Linked DNA regions of Candidatus Ruthia magnifica str. Cm (Calyptogena magnifica). Each later gene encodes a partner of the first gene's protein in a complex. Links are inferred from orthologs where the notes say so. Each region holds a gene or a part of one and is shown on either strand. Other genes may lie near its edges. The genes, in order: dnaX and dnaN.

The links.
Region 2: the proteins of dnaX (region 1) and dnaN are in contact, whole or in part, in a cryo-EM structure (PDB 8GIZ), measured with the Escherichia coli proteins. The link is inferred for Candidatus Ruthia magnifica str. Cm (Calyptogena magnifica) from one-to-one orthologs.

The regions. Positions count from the first base shown.
Region 1 is NC_008610.1:510,442-518,972, reverse strand. What follows is about bases 3,827-6,763. They hold dnaX (DNA polymerase III subunit gamma/tau), read left to right. Parts: upstream 3,827-4,468; coding sequence 4,469-6,058; downstream 6,059-6,763. Other genes in these bases: murU (N-acetylmuramate alpha-1-phosphate uridylyltransferase MurU), read left to right, coding at 3,827-4,327. Also shown: RMAG_RS02355 (D-alanyl-D-alanine carboxypeptidase family protein), read left to right, coding at 768-1,895; RMAG_RS02350 (aminotransferase class IV), read left to right, coding at 1,895-2,728; RMAG_RS02345 (aminoglycoside phosphotransferase family protein), read left to right, coding at 2,721-3,665; more of murU, read left to right, coding at 3,653-3,826; RMAG_RS06240 (GIY-YIG nuclease family protein), read right to left, coding at 6,884-6,973; RMAG_RS02330 (valine--tRNA ligase), read left to right, coding at 7,049-8,531. UniProt on the Escherichia coli protein: Part of the beta sliding clamp loading complex, which hydrolyzes ATP to load the beta clamp onto primed DNA to form the DNA replication pre-initiation complex.
Region 2 is NC_008610.1:748-9,184, forward strand. The notes cover bases 5-2,847. They hold dnaN (DNA polymerase III subunit beta), read left to right. Parts: upstream 5-795; coding sequence 796-1,899; downstream 1,900-2,847. Other genes in these bases: dnaA (chromosomal replication initiator protein DnaA), read left to right, coding at 5-584; gyrB (DNA topoisomerase (ATP-hydrolyzing) subunit B), read left to right, coding at 2,199-2,847. In the rest of the region: more of dnaA, read left to right, coding at 1-4; more of gyrB, read left to right, coding at 2,848-4,607; RMAG_RS00030 (phosphoribulokinase), read left to right, coding at 4,638-5,525; leuS (leucine--tRNA ligase), read right to left, coding at 6,157-8,437. UniProt on the Escherichia coli protein: Confers DNA tethering and processivity to DNA polymerases and other proteins. Acts as a clamp, forming a ring around DNA (a reaction catalyzed by the clamp-loading complex) which diffuses in an ATP-independent manner freely and bidirectionally along dsDNA.

The DNA.
Region 1 (8,531 bases):
AACTTTACCAGCGACTCATGATTTTATTAAAAAAATGGTTTTAACAAAGATGAATTACTCTTTATTTTTTTAAATAAAGAGCTAACACTTGTAGATAAAAATTTGTTTATTACTAAACAACGTATTAAAAATGACATCAACTTTTGACAAGGTAACTTAATAACGCTTAAACATACTGAAAAGTAAATACTGGGTTAATTGGCAAAAAATAAACCTAGGTATCATTTGTTCTTTGATTGCTAATACCTTAGCAGGTATTAGTGTCGGTCGATGTCATTACCCTATTAACTTAGAATAATGTATCTGCAAAAATTATTGTTACTATTTTTAATTGAGACCAATTACGGCAACAAAAAAGACACGTATTCAACTTTGGCAATTATAGAAAAAAAATTCTAGTTTATATCATGTGAAAACTTCATTCTATCTTTATTCATACAAAACTCTTATGGTGGCATGATGTGGGTGAATTTGCAAGACCTATTACGTTTCAATTAAAACACTGAAAATACACTAGATTAAGCGTCAACAAATCTAAAAAATATCCAAATATTGGCACAATAAAAGTTTGAATACTCATCAAGATATTAAAAATAAAATCAAATTAGCGTTTACCCACCATAAGATGAAATCAATGAAACTTGGTTCACTTTTTAGAATTTTTACGTGCTAACGCGTTATAATCATGATAATAGATGTACTGTGGTAATTTATCAACTATCAAATAAGTTCAGACAAGCATTAAACAACTAAACAACTAATACTTTATGCAATATCAATTAATCATCAAACCATTGGTCATCCTTATATCTTCTCTTGTCTTAAATACTCAAGCAGTAATCTTTATCACTCCAAAAGCACCGAAAATATCTACTGCTGCTTATAGTATTGTTGATTATAATTCCGGAAAAGTCATTGCAAGTAGCAAACAACATGACAAGCGTGCACCAGCAAGTCTAACCAAACTAATGACAGCCTATGTTGTTTTCCAATTTATTAACGATGGTCGTATCAGCTTAGAAGATGAAGTACGTATCAGTAAAAAGGCGTGGAAAACAGGTGGCTCAAAAAGTTTTGTAGAAGTGGGCAAAAGCATTAAACTTGAAACATTGCTTAAAGGCATGATTATTCAATCTGGTAACGATTCTGCTGTCGCCTTGGCTGAACATATTGCAGGAACTGAAAGTACGTTTACCACTTATATGAATGAATATGCACGTCAACTTGGTATGAATAATTCTTGGTTTGAGAATGCTTCTGGCTTGCCAAACGATAATCAATACACCACTGCCGCTGATATAACACTATTAGCAATAGCAACGATCAGAGACTTTCCAAAATTCTATCAGTGGTACTCACAAAAAGAATTCACTTACCACGGCATTAAACAACGTAATCGTAATAAACTACTATGGAGCGATCATACAGTGGATGGTCTAAAAACTGGATTTACTAAAAAAGCAGGTTATAACTTAGTAGCCAGTGCTAAACGCGCTGGTATGCGTTTGATTTCTGTTGTTTTAGGGTCTAGTAGCGTGAACGCTCGAACCTCTCAAACACAAAAAATTCTTGATTATGGCTTTCGTTTTTTCGAAACTCAAACCATTAAAGATATCAAAAAAGAAGTGCCTATTGCCAGTGCAACCAAAGATACACTAAAGGTAGGTACATCAAAGGTAGGCAGCTTTACTCTAGTACGTGGCCAGTTTAAACTTTCAGACCAAGTGATTCAACTTGATACAGCTTTGTCAGCACCTATCAAAAAAGGTGATATTGTTGGAAAATTACTCATCCAATTTAGAGGTAAAACCATAGTAAGTATTCCACTAATTGCGCTTGAAAATATACAACAAGCAAGCTTTTTCTCTCGTATGCTTGGAGCTATTGGGTTTTAGTGATATTTTTAAACAACGAATTTATTGAAAAAAACCAAGCACATATTTCTGTGATGGATAGAGGTTTTTTGTTTGGCGATGGTGTTTATGAGATCATTCCTGTTTATAACAACAAAATATTTCACCTTAATGCACATCTATTACGCTTACAAGCAAGCCTTGATTCAGTCAAAATCAAAAACCCATATAATCTAAAAGAATGGTACAATATTCTGAGTAAACTTCTTGGCTTTTACGATAACAAAGAGCAATCAATTTATTTACAAATAAGTCGTGGTGTAAGTGATAAACGTAAATACAGTTTTAATGATTTAACACCAACAGTTTATATCGAATCTAATCCTTTACTAACCAAAACCAAGCAAGCACTTAAAGCAGGATTTTCAGCCATCACCCAGCCAGATATTCGCTGGCATCGATGTGATATTAAATCCACTTCTCTTTTAGCCAATGTCATGTATTTACAACAAGCAAAAGAAAAAAACGTTGAAGAAATTATTCTTTATCGAGACAATCAAGTGACTGAAGGTGCGACTTCTAATGTATTTATAATCAAAAATAACACGCTATTTACCCATCCGACTAGTGCTCACATCCTATCTGGCATTACTCGCGATTTAGTACTAAAAAGTGCAAGAGCATGTCATATTCCTATTAAAGAAACCTCATTTTCAATGAATGAGCTAAACATTGCAGACGAGCTATGGATTTCTAGCTCTACGCGTGAAATTATGCCCATTACCAAAGTTGATGGTAAGTTAATCAACCGTGGCAATATTGGTAATATCTGGAACTGTATTTATGATTACTACCAAAGTTTAAAAAATGTATGATGAACACCCTGATAAACTAGACATTTGGCTTAAAAATTTCTTTGGTCATCAAAATTTTGAATTCACACATGCAAGTGACGACGCTAGTTTTCGTCGTTATTTTAGAGTTCAGTATCAGCAAGAAACTTTTATTGCCATGGATGCACTTTCCTTAAAGGAAAATATTGGATCTTTTATCAAAATTGCTAAACTGCTTAACCGGCATAATATTCACGCACCAAAAATAATCAGCGTAGATTTAAAACAAGGTTTTTTACTATTAGAGGATTTGGGATCAACCACATTTTTACAAGCTTTAAATGGAAATTTTAATCTTGATTTATATAAAATAGCCATTAATGAACTCATCAAAATACAAACTATTAATACCAAAAACCTAGCACTTAAAAAATACGACAAACAACTGCTTAACGCTGAAATGCAACTACTAATAGACTGGTACTTACCAAAAATACTATCCAGTGCTCATCTTCAAAATTTGCAAAATATTTTTCGGTTATTGTCTGATAATGCACTCAATTCAGAACAAGTGTTTGTACATCGTGATTATCATTGTCGCAACTTAATGGCGCTAAAAGATAATGATTTGGGTGTGATTGATTTTCAAGATGCACTAATTGGTTCAAATACTTATGATTTATGTTCACTGCTTAAAGATGCTTACTTTGAATTGCAACCCTTTGAATTGCAAGCGCTTTTACAATACTACTATAACCAAGCTAATATTGATATTGAATTTCTTCAATTTGAAAAACAGTTTGAATTGATGGGATTGCAACGTCATTTGAAAATATTGGGTATCTTTAAACGTCTATCAATTAGAGACAACAAACACCAATACTTAAATGACCTACCATTGGTTAAAAAGTACGTACAACAAATAGCCAATAAATACCCAGAACTTGCAGTACTTAAAGAACTTTTATGTTTGGTATGATTCTAGCAGCAGGTCGAGGAAAACGCATGATGCCGCTGACTAAAAACATACCAAAACCTTTAATTAAGGTTCGTGATTTAACACTCATTGAACATTCAATTAACGCCTTAAAAAATTCTGGTATTACCAAAATAGTCATTAATATTTCACATTTAGGCGAACAAATTAAGTCTTATCTTGGTAATGGCTCAAAATTTGGTGTCAACATTCACTATAGTGACGAATCAAAAGGCGCGTTAGAAACTGCAGGTGGTATTATAAAAGCATTGCCTTTGTTAGGCATCAATCCTTTTGTTGTTATTAACAGCGATGTACTTTGTGATTATGATTTGTCAACTCTAACACTCCCAATAAACTCACTAGCTCACCTTGTACTAATTGACAATCCTAAGCACAATCCAGCAGGTGATTTTTCATTAAACAACACTCAATTAATCTTAGCAAACACAAAAACCTATACTTTTTCTGGTATTGGTATTTACCATCCCACTCTATTCAAGTTTTATTTATTTGAGAAAAAATTAGCACTTTCAAAGGTGTTAAAAGTAGCCATCGCTAAAAATCAAATTAGTGCAGAACACTATACTGGATACTGGCAAGATATAGGTACACCAAAACGTTTAGAATTAGCCAACAAATTAGTCAGACTAAATGTAAAATAACTTTTGATGGTATCAAAGGTATGCCGACAATGAATGGTTATGAAACCCGCCAGATCTGGAAAGAAGCAACGGTAATAACTTTTTTTGTGTTGGATTATATTTTTGGTGCTATCACTTTTAATATAATCAATCCTATTTTTTATGAGTGAGCACTATCAAGTTCTAGCTAGGAAGTATCGTCCGCATTCTTTTGTTAAATTGGTAGGTCAAACACACACCAAAAAAACCCTAATCAATGCACTTGATGCTAATAATTTGCATCACGGTTTTTTATTCACAGGTACACGTGGTGTTGGCAAAACCACGATTGCTAGAATTCTTGCCAAATCTATTAATTGTGAACAAGGTATTAGCTCAAAGCCTTGTGACAAATGCGCTACTTGTGTTGAAATTGACAAAGGTCAATCTATTGATTTAATTGAACTTGATGCTGCCTCACATACAGGGGTGGATAACATGCGTGATATTTTAGAAAATGCACAATATATGCCAAGCAAAAATCGCTATAAGATTTATCTTATTGATGAAGTGCATATGCTTTCCAAAAACAGCTTTAACGCGCTTTTAAAAACCCTTGAAGAGCCGCCAGAACACGTTAAATTCTTATTAGTAACCACAGATCCACAAAAACTACCCGTAACCGTTTTATCACGTTGCTTGCAATTCACATTACAACAACTGACTCATGATGAAATTCTAGAACAGTTAAAATTTATCATGAATGCTGAAGTACTAAGCTATGAAGAATCAGCTCTTGGTCAAATTGCTGATTTTGGTAATGGTTCAATGCGCGATGCACTGAGTTTACTTGATCAATCAATTTCTTATGGTAAAGGTACGGTAACTAACGCTGACATTAAAGCCATGCTGGGCTTGGTGCATCATGATGATATTATTAAATTAACAACACATTTATTTAGCCAAGATGCCAAAGCTGTAATTGATTTTATTAAAGACTTATCTCGCCGTGGTGAAAACCTTAGCAATGCACTTAAAGATTTAAGCTCGTTATTTCACAAAATATCTATTTCACAAATTGTTAATACTGAAAGCAACAAGACCATCCAAAATCTTAGCACACAAATATCAAACTTTGATTTACAAATTTTTTATCAAATGTCAATCAACGGCTCTAAAGATATGGCACTAGCCCCTAGTGAACAAATTGGATTTGAGATGACACTACTTAGAATGTTAGCATTTCGTAGTGACACTCAACCTAACACAGAAAAAAAAATGATAGAAATTAAGTCTGAAGTTAAAATATCAGCGCCAATTGAGGAAAAATTACAACCAAAAGTAGAAGAAAAACCAGGCATTACAAAACCCACTATACTTGACATTAACAATCAGCAACAATGGGAAACACTTATCCAGACACTGGAGTTTAAAAACGGTGCGCAAATATTGGTAAAAAATACACTGTTTGACAATACTAATAATGCAACGTTAACACTAACTCTAGATAATCAATTTGCTAATTTACTAAGTGATCAAGTACAAAAAAGCATGTTAACAACACTTAGACAAAAAAATTCAACATTAAATTTAGTGATTAATCTTGGCAAGCCCAATGCTCAAACATTGGCACAAAAACAAACTCAAGCGCATAATGAAAAAATGGCAAAAATACAAACACAATTTTTGAATGATAAAGGCGTGCAAAAATTAGAAAAAATATTCGATACAAAAATTAACATCAACTCAATCAAGAAGATTAATCATGTTTAAAGGTGGAATAGCCGGGACAATGAAAAGCCCAGAAAGTGCACAAGACAATATGAAAAAAGCATAAGCAGAAATCAAAAATCTATTCGCCACTGAAAAGCCACCTCAGTTCTGTTGAAATCATCCTAAACGGTGAATACATAATGATTGATATTAAAATCCTTAATGAAATAATGGATGATAATTTGATTGACAAGAATTATATTAATTTATCATTATTAAAACTTTCAAATAATGTTAAAGCATCATGAAAATATTCTAGAGTTTAACTCTTAAACATGATCGTTCTGTATTTCACTTTTTAATAGATGAAAAAACCGAAAATCTCATATTGAAAAACTAACCAAGTTAAAAAAGATGATTATTCCTTACTATCTATATTATCACCCAATAGTTCCAAGTTTTATTTAAAGCTTAATTTTGTGCAATATGATATAAAAAAAATTATGCAATTATTAGATGACAACTTTAAATTAATAAGAATCATCTCTGAAATTCACTCTCACCCAAATGGAAATACGTAAGATTTTAATTATTTTTTGTTTCACACACTGCTAATCTAAAAAAATTAAAAATTCTTCTGTGAATTTAATGATGATATCTTTTGGCCTAGTTTAAATAATCTCATCGATAAAAACTTTTATGGATTATGAGCGTATGATGACTAACTCATAAATTAATAACAACTTTAAAATGACTTCTATAATCTTCACAGAAAATTTGTAAGTCATTTTTTTAATTTCGTACCAACTTATTAAGTATCTGGCTTTTATTACTCACTTTTTCTTGACAAACCAACTCACACACCTGTGTACTTCGCATCATCTTTTATTCGCCATTATGTTGTCTGATACGTTTGCTAATATCATTACTAGTACCACAATAAAGCGGGTTGTTGACATAATGAAGTAAATACACAAACCAAGCTTTATTAACCAATTTAATTTTGATGATATAATATAATCAAGTGGTTTAATCTATCTTACTCTTTTAATGAAAAAAACTTACAATCCAGAACAAATTGAAGCAAAATTTCGTTCACTTTGGGAAGATAAAAACTTATTCTCGTCTGATTCAAATACCACCAGCAAAAATGCTTACTGTATTATGCTACCACCCCCAAATGTTACAGGTTCGCTACACATGGGTCATGCTTTCCAGCATACGATTATGGACATATTAACGCGCTATCATCGTGTAAATGGCGATCAAACCCTCTGGCAACCAGGTATAGACCATGCAGGTATTGCCACACAAATGGTGGTTGAGCGCCAATTAACAATGCAAGACATGACTCGTCATGAGGTTGGTCGGGATAAGTTTATTGATAAGATTTGGGATTGGAAGGCAAAATATGGTGGTACAATCACTTCACAAATGCGCAGACTTGGTTCGTCAGTTGATTGGAAAAAAGAGCGATTTACCATGGATGATGACTTGTCTAATGCTGTTAAAAAAGTATTCATACAACTTTTTGAAGAGGGACTGATTTATCGCGGCAAGCGCTTGGTTAATTGGGACCCAATATTACACACTGCTATATCTGACCTTGAAGTCATTAGCACCGAAGAACAAGGATCACTTTGGCATATGCGTTACCCTGTTACCAATACTGGAAAGGTGATAGTTGTTGCAACCACACGCCCTGAAACCATGCTGGGTGATGGTGCCGTTGCTGTTCATCCTGATGATAAGCGGTATACACATCTGATTGGCAAAACCATTGACTTGCCCTTAACTAATCGAAAAATCCCAATCATTAAAGACGATTATGTCGATATGGAATTTGGTACAGGATGCGTTAAAATCACCCCTGCTCATGACTTTAACGATTTTGAGATGGGACTACGCCATCATTTAGAGGTTATTAACATCTTAACTGATGATGCTAAAATTAACAACGTAGTTTATAGTTCTTACATAGGTATGGATAGATTTGAGGCTCGTAAGCAAATCATTCAAGATTTAGATAATCAAAATTTACTAGAGAAAATCGAGCCACATAAATCAATAATACCGCGTGGTGATAGAACAAATGCAGTCATTGAGCCTTATTTAACCAACCAATGGTTTGTTAAAATAAAGCCATTGGCCCAGCCTGCCATTGATGCGGTTAAAAATGGAGATATTCGTTTTATTCCTGAAAACTGGAACAAAACTTATTTTAACTGGATGGACAACATTCAAGATTGGTGCATTTCTCGCCAAATTTGGTGGGGACATCGTATTCCTGCGTGGTATGACGACAAAGGCAATATCTTTGTTGCAGACTCACTTGAACAAGCGCAAAAACAAGCAGGAGAAGGTGTAATACTCATTCAAGATGAAGATGTGCTTGATACTTGGTTCTCTTCAGCTCTATGGCCATTTTCAACACTAGGCTGGCCTAAAAAAACGTCTGATTTGTCACGTTTTTATCCAACCGATGTGTTGGTCACTGGCTTTGATATTATCTTTTTTTGGGTTGCTCGCATGA
Region 2 (8,437 bases), 510 kb from region 1 along the record:
ATCGTTTAAAAACTCGATTTTCACAAGGTTTAAACCTACATTTAACTCCCCCAGAATTAGAGATGCGTGCTGCTATTTTGCTTAAAAAATCACAAAATAAAAGAATTAACATCAACTTAACAGAAGACACTGCTTTATTTATTGCTACTCATATTGCTTCTAATGTTAGAGACCTTGAAGGGGCTCTTCTTAAACTCAAAGCTTTTGTTGATTTTTCAAAAATAAATCATGATTTTATTTCTAAAGAGATTGTCGAAACAGCCTTAGGTGATTTAATCAAACCCCAAATTAAAAACATTGATATTAATGATATACAAAAAGAGGTGGCTAAACATTATGCTTTAACCATCTCTGATTTAAGTTCAAAATCTCGTAAACAACACATGGTACTTGCCAGACAAATGGCAATATTCATTTGCCATGAATTAAGTTCTTTATCACTAAGTAAAATTGGAAAACATTTTGGAAATCGAGATCATTCCACCGTTTTACATGCAATTAAAAAAATCAAAGAAAAACACCTAGAAAACATTGAAATAAAAAATGATTACGAGTTAATAAAATTAAAACTAGCTAACTTATAAACATATATACAACCAACTTATCTAACTAACTATGAACAACACTAATAACTTAAACACTTTACAAAATTTATACACATATCCACATTTTTTTACATAAAATACTTAAATTTTATCAATAGATTAAAACTTTATTTTTAAAAGAAAAATAACCATTATCAACATAAAATAACTACACTAATAATAATAATAACTTTCTAAAAAGGATTTTTTGATGAACATACAACTCACCGTTAAAGAACTACTTACCCCATTGCAAATAGTTATTAGTGTAGTTGAAAAAAAACAAAAATTACCTATTCTTTCTCATGTCCTTATCCAACTTAAAGATAATTTACTAACTTTAACTACAACCGACATGGAAATTGAAATAAGAGCCTCTCAAATTATAAAAAACCAAGAAGAAATTTCTTTTACTATTTATGCAAAAGACCTAATTGATATTATAAAAAAATTATCAGAAGATATAATCATTGAATTTATCATTGAAAGTTCTAAAATTTACATCAAAGTTAATAAAAATTCATTTGAACTCAACACATCCAATCATCAAGATTTTCCGTCATTACCAAAAATAAAAAACAGCGATATTATTAAAATAAAACGACATGTTTTAAAAGATTTAATTGAAAATACTAGTTTTTCAATGGGTAGCCAAGATATTAGAACTTACTTAAATGGTTTATATCTCGAAATTGACAAAAATAGCATTGTTGTTGTTGCAACTGATGGTCATCGACTTTCTATTGGAAAAGTAAAACAAACCCATAACTTATCCAATAAAAAATCAGTCATTTTACCAAGAAAAGCAGTGTTCGAATTAACCAAACTACTTAACAAAAATGGATATAAAGAAATTGACATTCATTTATCAGATAATTATTTTTATCTTATTAGTAATAACACGACTATTATTAGTCGATTAATTGATGGCAATTTTCCTAACTATTTACAAGTACTTCCAACAAATTTTAACAATATTATCATTATTAACCGCCTAGCTTTTCTAAACTCATTACAACAAGCCTCAATTTTTGTTGAAGAACGAACTAAAGGAGTTAAATTAGTATTTAAAAACTCTAAATTACATATTTTTTCACATTCTGAAAGAGGACAAGCAAAAACGCAAATTAATATTAAAAATTTTGATAAAGAAATTGAAATTGCATTTAATATTAATTACTTAATTTCAATTTTAGAAAAATTACACACCAATGAAATTAATATGATAGTTCCGGATGGAAAAAGCCAATCCTGCTTATTAAGTAGTATGAATGATGATATTTACCAATATGTTGTCATGCCTATGCGTATTTAATATTTGAATTATGATTGAAAAAACTAATGAATTAGTACACGAAAAACAAAATACCATATCTTTTTATATAAATTATTTTATTTAATTAAAATCAGATTAAACCAAAAAGTTTATACATTATATTATCCAAATTTTTAAATTAAAGCCATCATAAAAACAGTTTTAAATTTTTATTTAATTTAAAAGAAATATTTTGATAATATACTACTTTGTCCATGTTAAACATAACAGTATAAACCATAAGCAAACAGGATCTATCTGTTTGCATGGTATAATTATTTTATTTATTTACAGCGCTTATGTCGGAAAAACAATCACAAGAATATCAAGCTTCTAGTATTAAAATTTTAAAAGGATTGGATGCAGTTCGAAAACGTCCTGGCATGTACATTGGTGATACAGATGATGGTACTGGATTGCATCACATGATATTTGAAGTTGTTGATAATGCTATTGATGAAGCTTTAGCTGGATTTTGTTCAAAAATTAATATTACTCTTCACGAAGATCTATCAATTTCTGTTAACGATAATGGTCGTGGTATTCCTGTTGATATTCATCCTAAAGAGGGAATATCTGCAGCAGAAGTAATTATGACTATGCTCCATGCAGGAGGTAAATTTGATGACAACTCTTATAAAATATCAGGTGGATTACATGGCGTGGGTATATCTGTTGTTAATGCACTGAGTGAATGGGTTGAATTAACTGTGTACCGTAATGGTAAAATTTATTTTCAACATTATAATATTGGTGTACCTAATGAACCTATAAAAGTAATTGGAAAATCAGACAAAACAGGTACAACCATTCACTTTAAACCCAATGTTGATATTTTTTCAATTACTGAATTTAAATATGATATTTTAGTAAATCGTATTCGTGAATTATCTTTCTTAAACTTAGGTGTTCATATTCAAGTTAAAGAATTATCAACAGGAAAGAAAGATTTTTTTAAATATAAAGGTGGTATTAAAGAATTTGTAAGATATCTTAACAAAGCAAAAAATCCAATTTTTAATAATATTATTACAATCAATGCACAACGTGATGATATTGAAATTAATGTAGCATTACAATGGTCTGATTCTTATCAAGAAAATATTTATTGTTTTACAAACAACATTCCACAAAAATATGGGGGTGGTCACTTGGCTGGTTTTAGAGGTGCATTAACCAGAACATTTAATAATTATATTAATAATTCCAGCATTGCTAAAAAAGAAAAAATTTCAATTACAGGTGAAGATACTCGTGAAGGCTTAACAGCGATTATTAGTATTAAAATACCTAATCCAAAATTTTCATCACAAACCAAAGATAAATTAGTATCAAGTGAAGTTAGAGCACCTGTTGAATCAGCACTGAATGAAAAATTAAGTGACTATTTATTAGAAAATCCAATAGAAGCAAAAATTATTATTAGAAAAATTTTAGACGCTTCACATGCGCGTAATGCAGCTCGAAAAGCAAGAGAAATAATCCGTCGTAAAGGTATGCTCAATATCGCTGATTTACCTGGAAAATTAAGCGATTGCCAAACAAAAGATCCTACTAAAAGTGAAATTTTTTTAGTTGAGGGTGATTCTGCAGGTGGCTCTGCTAAACAAGGCCGTGATCGGCATACACAAGCTATTTTACCTTTAAAGGGAAAAATATTAAATGTTGAGAAAGTTCGCTTTGAAAAAATATTATCTTCAATAGAAGTGGGCACTTTAATTACTGCACTAGGTTGTGGTATCGGAAAAGAAGAGTACGATATTACTAAGTTGCGTTATCATAAAATTGTAATTATGACAGATGCGGATGTAGATGGTGCACATATTCGCACTCTATTATTAACCTTTTTCTATCGTTATTTACCAGAATTAATTGAAAATGGATATTTGTATATTGCACAACCACCTTTATACAAAATCAAAAAAGGTAAGCAAGAATGCTATTTAAAGGATAATCAAGAATTAAATGATTATTTATTACAAGAAGCAATTAATGATGCATATTTCTTTTTATCAAAAGAAACGCCTGCTATTTCAGGCATGGCATTAGAATCTTTAGTAAAAGAATATTACAAAATAAATACCATTATTGATAAATTGTATAAACGTTATAATTTAGCTCTACTCAAAGTAATTGCAAGTTCAACACCTATTGATGATTTAACCAATCAAAAAAATATGAACACTTGGTGTGCAAATTTAACTGAAAAATTAAACAAAGATATAACGCCAGCACAAAAACATATAGTTACTTTTAATGCTATTTCTAATGAAGTTGAGCATACATTATGCGTGTATGGAGTTAATACTGAACATAAAACACTAAATGCAGCATTCTTCAGTTCTCTTGATTATCAGGCCATTAAAGATTTTTCTAAAAAAATTGAAAGTATGATTACTCAAGAATCTTATATTGAAAAGAAAAATAAACAAGTCAAAGTTGATCGTTTTAGTCATGTAGTTGATTTTTTGATTAAAGATGCTAAAAAAGGTCAAAGTTTCCAAAGATACAAAGGTTTAGGTGAAATGAATCCTGAACAACTTTGGGAAACTACCATGGATCCTGAACAAAGAACCCTACTTAAAGTTAAAATTGAAGATTCTATTGTTGCTAATGAAGTTTTCTCAACCCTAATGGGTGATAAAGTCGAACCTAGAAGAAACTTTATTGAGAACAATGCCTTGTTAGTTGATAACTTATATTTTTAAAAAAAATAAAATACAAATAAGGAGACAAATATGTCAAAAAAACACCCAGTTATTGTAGTAATAGGCTCATCAGGTGCTGGAACAACCTTTATTAAACGTGCCTTTGAGCATATTTTTAGAAAAGAAAGTATCAATCCTTTGATTCTAGAGGGGGATAGTTTTCACAAATATGATCGAACCTCAATGAAGGAAAATGTTAAAAAACAAGAAGATTTAGGTAATAATTTCTTTTCTCATTTTGGTCCAGATGCTAATTTATTTGAAAAAATAGAACAAACTTTCAAAGATTATGGAAAAACAGGTAAATGTGACCGTCGTTATTATTTACACTCTGAAGAAGAAGCTGTCGAATACAACCAACGTTTAAGTACCTATTTAAGCCCTGGAGAGTTTACCCCCTGGAAAAAAGTAGATGATACTACGGATTTATTATTTTATGAAGGTTTACATGGTGCAGTAGTTACAGATGATATAGATATGGCACAACATGGTGACTTAAAAATTGGCGTTGTTCCCAGTGTGAATCTTGAATGGATTCAGAAAATTCATCGTGATAATGCAGAAAGGGGCTATTCAGAAGAAGAAATAGTTGATACCATTTTACGTAGAATGCCAGACTATATTAACTATATAACACCACAATTCTCTCAGACAGATATTAATTTTCAACGTGTTGCAACGGTAGATACGTCCAATCCTTTTATTGCTAGAGACATTCCAACACCAGATGAAAGTTTTGTGGTGATTCGCTTTAATGATTTAAACAAAACACCAGTTGATTTTGTATACTTATGTAGTATGATTAACAACTCATTTATGTCCAGACGCAATACTATCGTTGTTCCAGGTGGAAAAATGAGCATAGCAATGGAAATTATTCTTTATCCGATTATCAAAAAAATGATTAAAAATAAGTAAATTTTTCTTTTAAGCAGATACAAACAACATGAATCCATTTGAAACTAAATTTTAGTGATACTTTTAGAAAAATATCTTACTGTTAATATTTATTTCAAACTTCATTATAAATTAATTTTTCCTTATATTTTTTAGATCTGCTTAGACACACAATACTTTAAAAAAGTTCTATATAATATAGCTAGGTTTTTATAAAAGAGACACTCAGTGCTTATTATCCATAACTATCTATATTTATCAAGGTGCAACAATTAAGTAAATTTTGAGTGCGCAGATTCAAGTTTTTCTGGAACTTTAGTGATAATTTTTTCACATTTTTAACGCCATTTATGATTATAAATTTAGCTTTGTTCTTGCTAATATTATGTCAGATTGAATTTTTCTTTCTATTACTACACTATTTCTCTTAAAAGCAGAATTATAAGCGTTATAACAGTCAATATAAGTGAATAAATATTCAATGATGTTTATAGTTGTGGATAAAAAGAACTTGTTCAATATTACAATTTTCTACAGAAAGAAAAACCATATTAAAACCTTAGTCACGAACTTTCTTACAACTGAGAATTTAAACATAAAACACTTCTACTTTTTAAAGTAAGTCCTTGTTTTATATGTATTCAATAAAGACTTATTTAACAACAATATTAACTAATTTATTAGGCACGATAATCACTTTAACGATAATTTTACCTTTAGTAAATTTGGTAATATTCTCATTTGCCAATGTTTGTGCTTCAATTTGTGCATTATCTACATCAGTACTGAACATTAATTTAGTACGTAATTTTCCATTGACTTGAACAATGATTTGCATTTTATCTTGAACTAGTGCTGATTTATCAACATTTGGCCATGGTTCATTGATAATTGCTTTTATATTGCCTAATTTTTTCCATAAATAATGGCAAAGATGAGGTGCAATTGGACTTAAAGTTTTAAGTAGAATGTGGATAGATTCTTGACGGATCGCCATAGAAGTTTTGCTGGTATCATTAAATTTTGATAAGGTGTTACACAGTTTCATGAGTGCGGCAATAACGGTATTAAATAAATATCTACGGCTCATATTATCGGTAATTTTACTAAGTGTTTGATGGGTTTTTAGGCGTATGTCCTTTTGAGCTTTGTCAAAATTATTCAAAGTACCAATAGCATGACTTTTATGATCTTGGATAAAATCCATAATCAAGCGGTAAACCTTATTAATAAATCGATGTACACCTTCTAAGCCTGAATCACTCCATTCTAGGTTTTGGGTTGGTGGTGCGGCAAATAAGATGAATAAGCGCACTGTATCAGCACCATATTTTTCAATCATTTGTGCAGGATCAACAGTATTACCCTTGGATTTACTCATTTTAGCACCATCTTTGAGCACCATCCCCTGGGTGAGTAAATTTTTAAAAGGTTCGTCATTTTTAATAAAACCTTCATCACGCAATAATTTATTAAAAAATCGAGCATATAGTAAGTGTAAAATAGCGTGCTCAATGCCACCAATATACTGATCTACACCACCATTTGCTAGCCAATAATTAGCACGCTTATCTAACATTTTATCGTTATTATCTTTGCAAGTGTAGCGGGCAAAATACCAAGATGATTCAAAGAAAGTATCTAAAGTATCAGTTTCTTGTTGTGCCATCTTGCCACATTTTGGGCAAGTAGTTTGATAAAATTCTGGCATTTTTTTGATGAGCGAGCCAACACTATCAAAACTCATTACCTCAGGTAAGACAACTGGTAAGTCAGCTTCAGGCACTACCACTATTCCACAATTTTGGCAGTTAATAATGGGGATTGGACAGCCCCAATAACGTTGACGTGATATACCCCAGTCCTGTAGGCGGTAGTTTGTTTTTTTCCTACCTAAATTTTTATCTGTTAAGGTCTTAGCAATTTCGTTAAAGGCTTGGTCAAAATTCAAGCCGTTAAATTCACCTGAATTAAACAATACACCTTTATCTGTCATAGCATTTTTATCAATACTTATATTTTCATTAATAACTTTTTTTATGGCAATACCATATTTTTTTGCAAATTCATAATCCCTTTTATCGTGTGCAGGAACACTCATAACTGCACCCGTACCGTAGCCAATTAAAACAAAATTAGCAATCCAAATAGGCACATCATCGCTTGTAATTGGATGTATACATTTTACTCCTAAGTCAATACCTTTTTTATCTATGGTTTTCATTGTTTCTTTGGTGATTTGTATGGTTTTGCATTCGTCAATAAAAGCTTGAACTTGTGGATTATTTTTGCCAGCCTCAAGCGCAATAGGATGTTCACTAGAGATAACTAGGTAGGTAACACCCATGAGTGTGTCTGGACGAGTGGTGTAAACTTTAATCGAATCGGCATTATGTCTAGGAAAGTCAACCTCTAGGCCAACAGATTTACCAATCCAATTTTTTTGCATAGTTTTAACCGCATCTGGCCAACCATCGAGTTTATCTAAACCATAAATTAATTCATCGGCATAATTTGTGATACGCATAAACCATTGTGAGATTTTTTTTTTCTCAATCAGTGCATTAGAACGCCATCCACGCCCATCAATCACTTGTTCATTTGCTAATACGGTTTGATCAACAGGGTCCCAATTAACAATAGCATTTTTCTTATACACCAAGTCTTTTTCAAATAATTTAATGAATAACCATTGTTCCCAGCGATAATATTTTTGGTGACAAGTAGCAATTTCTCGTGACCAATCATAGCCAAAACCTAGTTTACTTAACTGATCTCTCATATAATCTATATTTTCATAAGTCCATTTGGCTGGAGAAACTTTATTCTCTAATGCAGCATTTTCAGCCGGTAGACCAAACCCATCCCAGCCAATCGGTTGCATGACATTTTTGCCTTGCATTTTTTGATAGCGAGAAATAACATCGCCAATA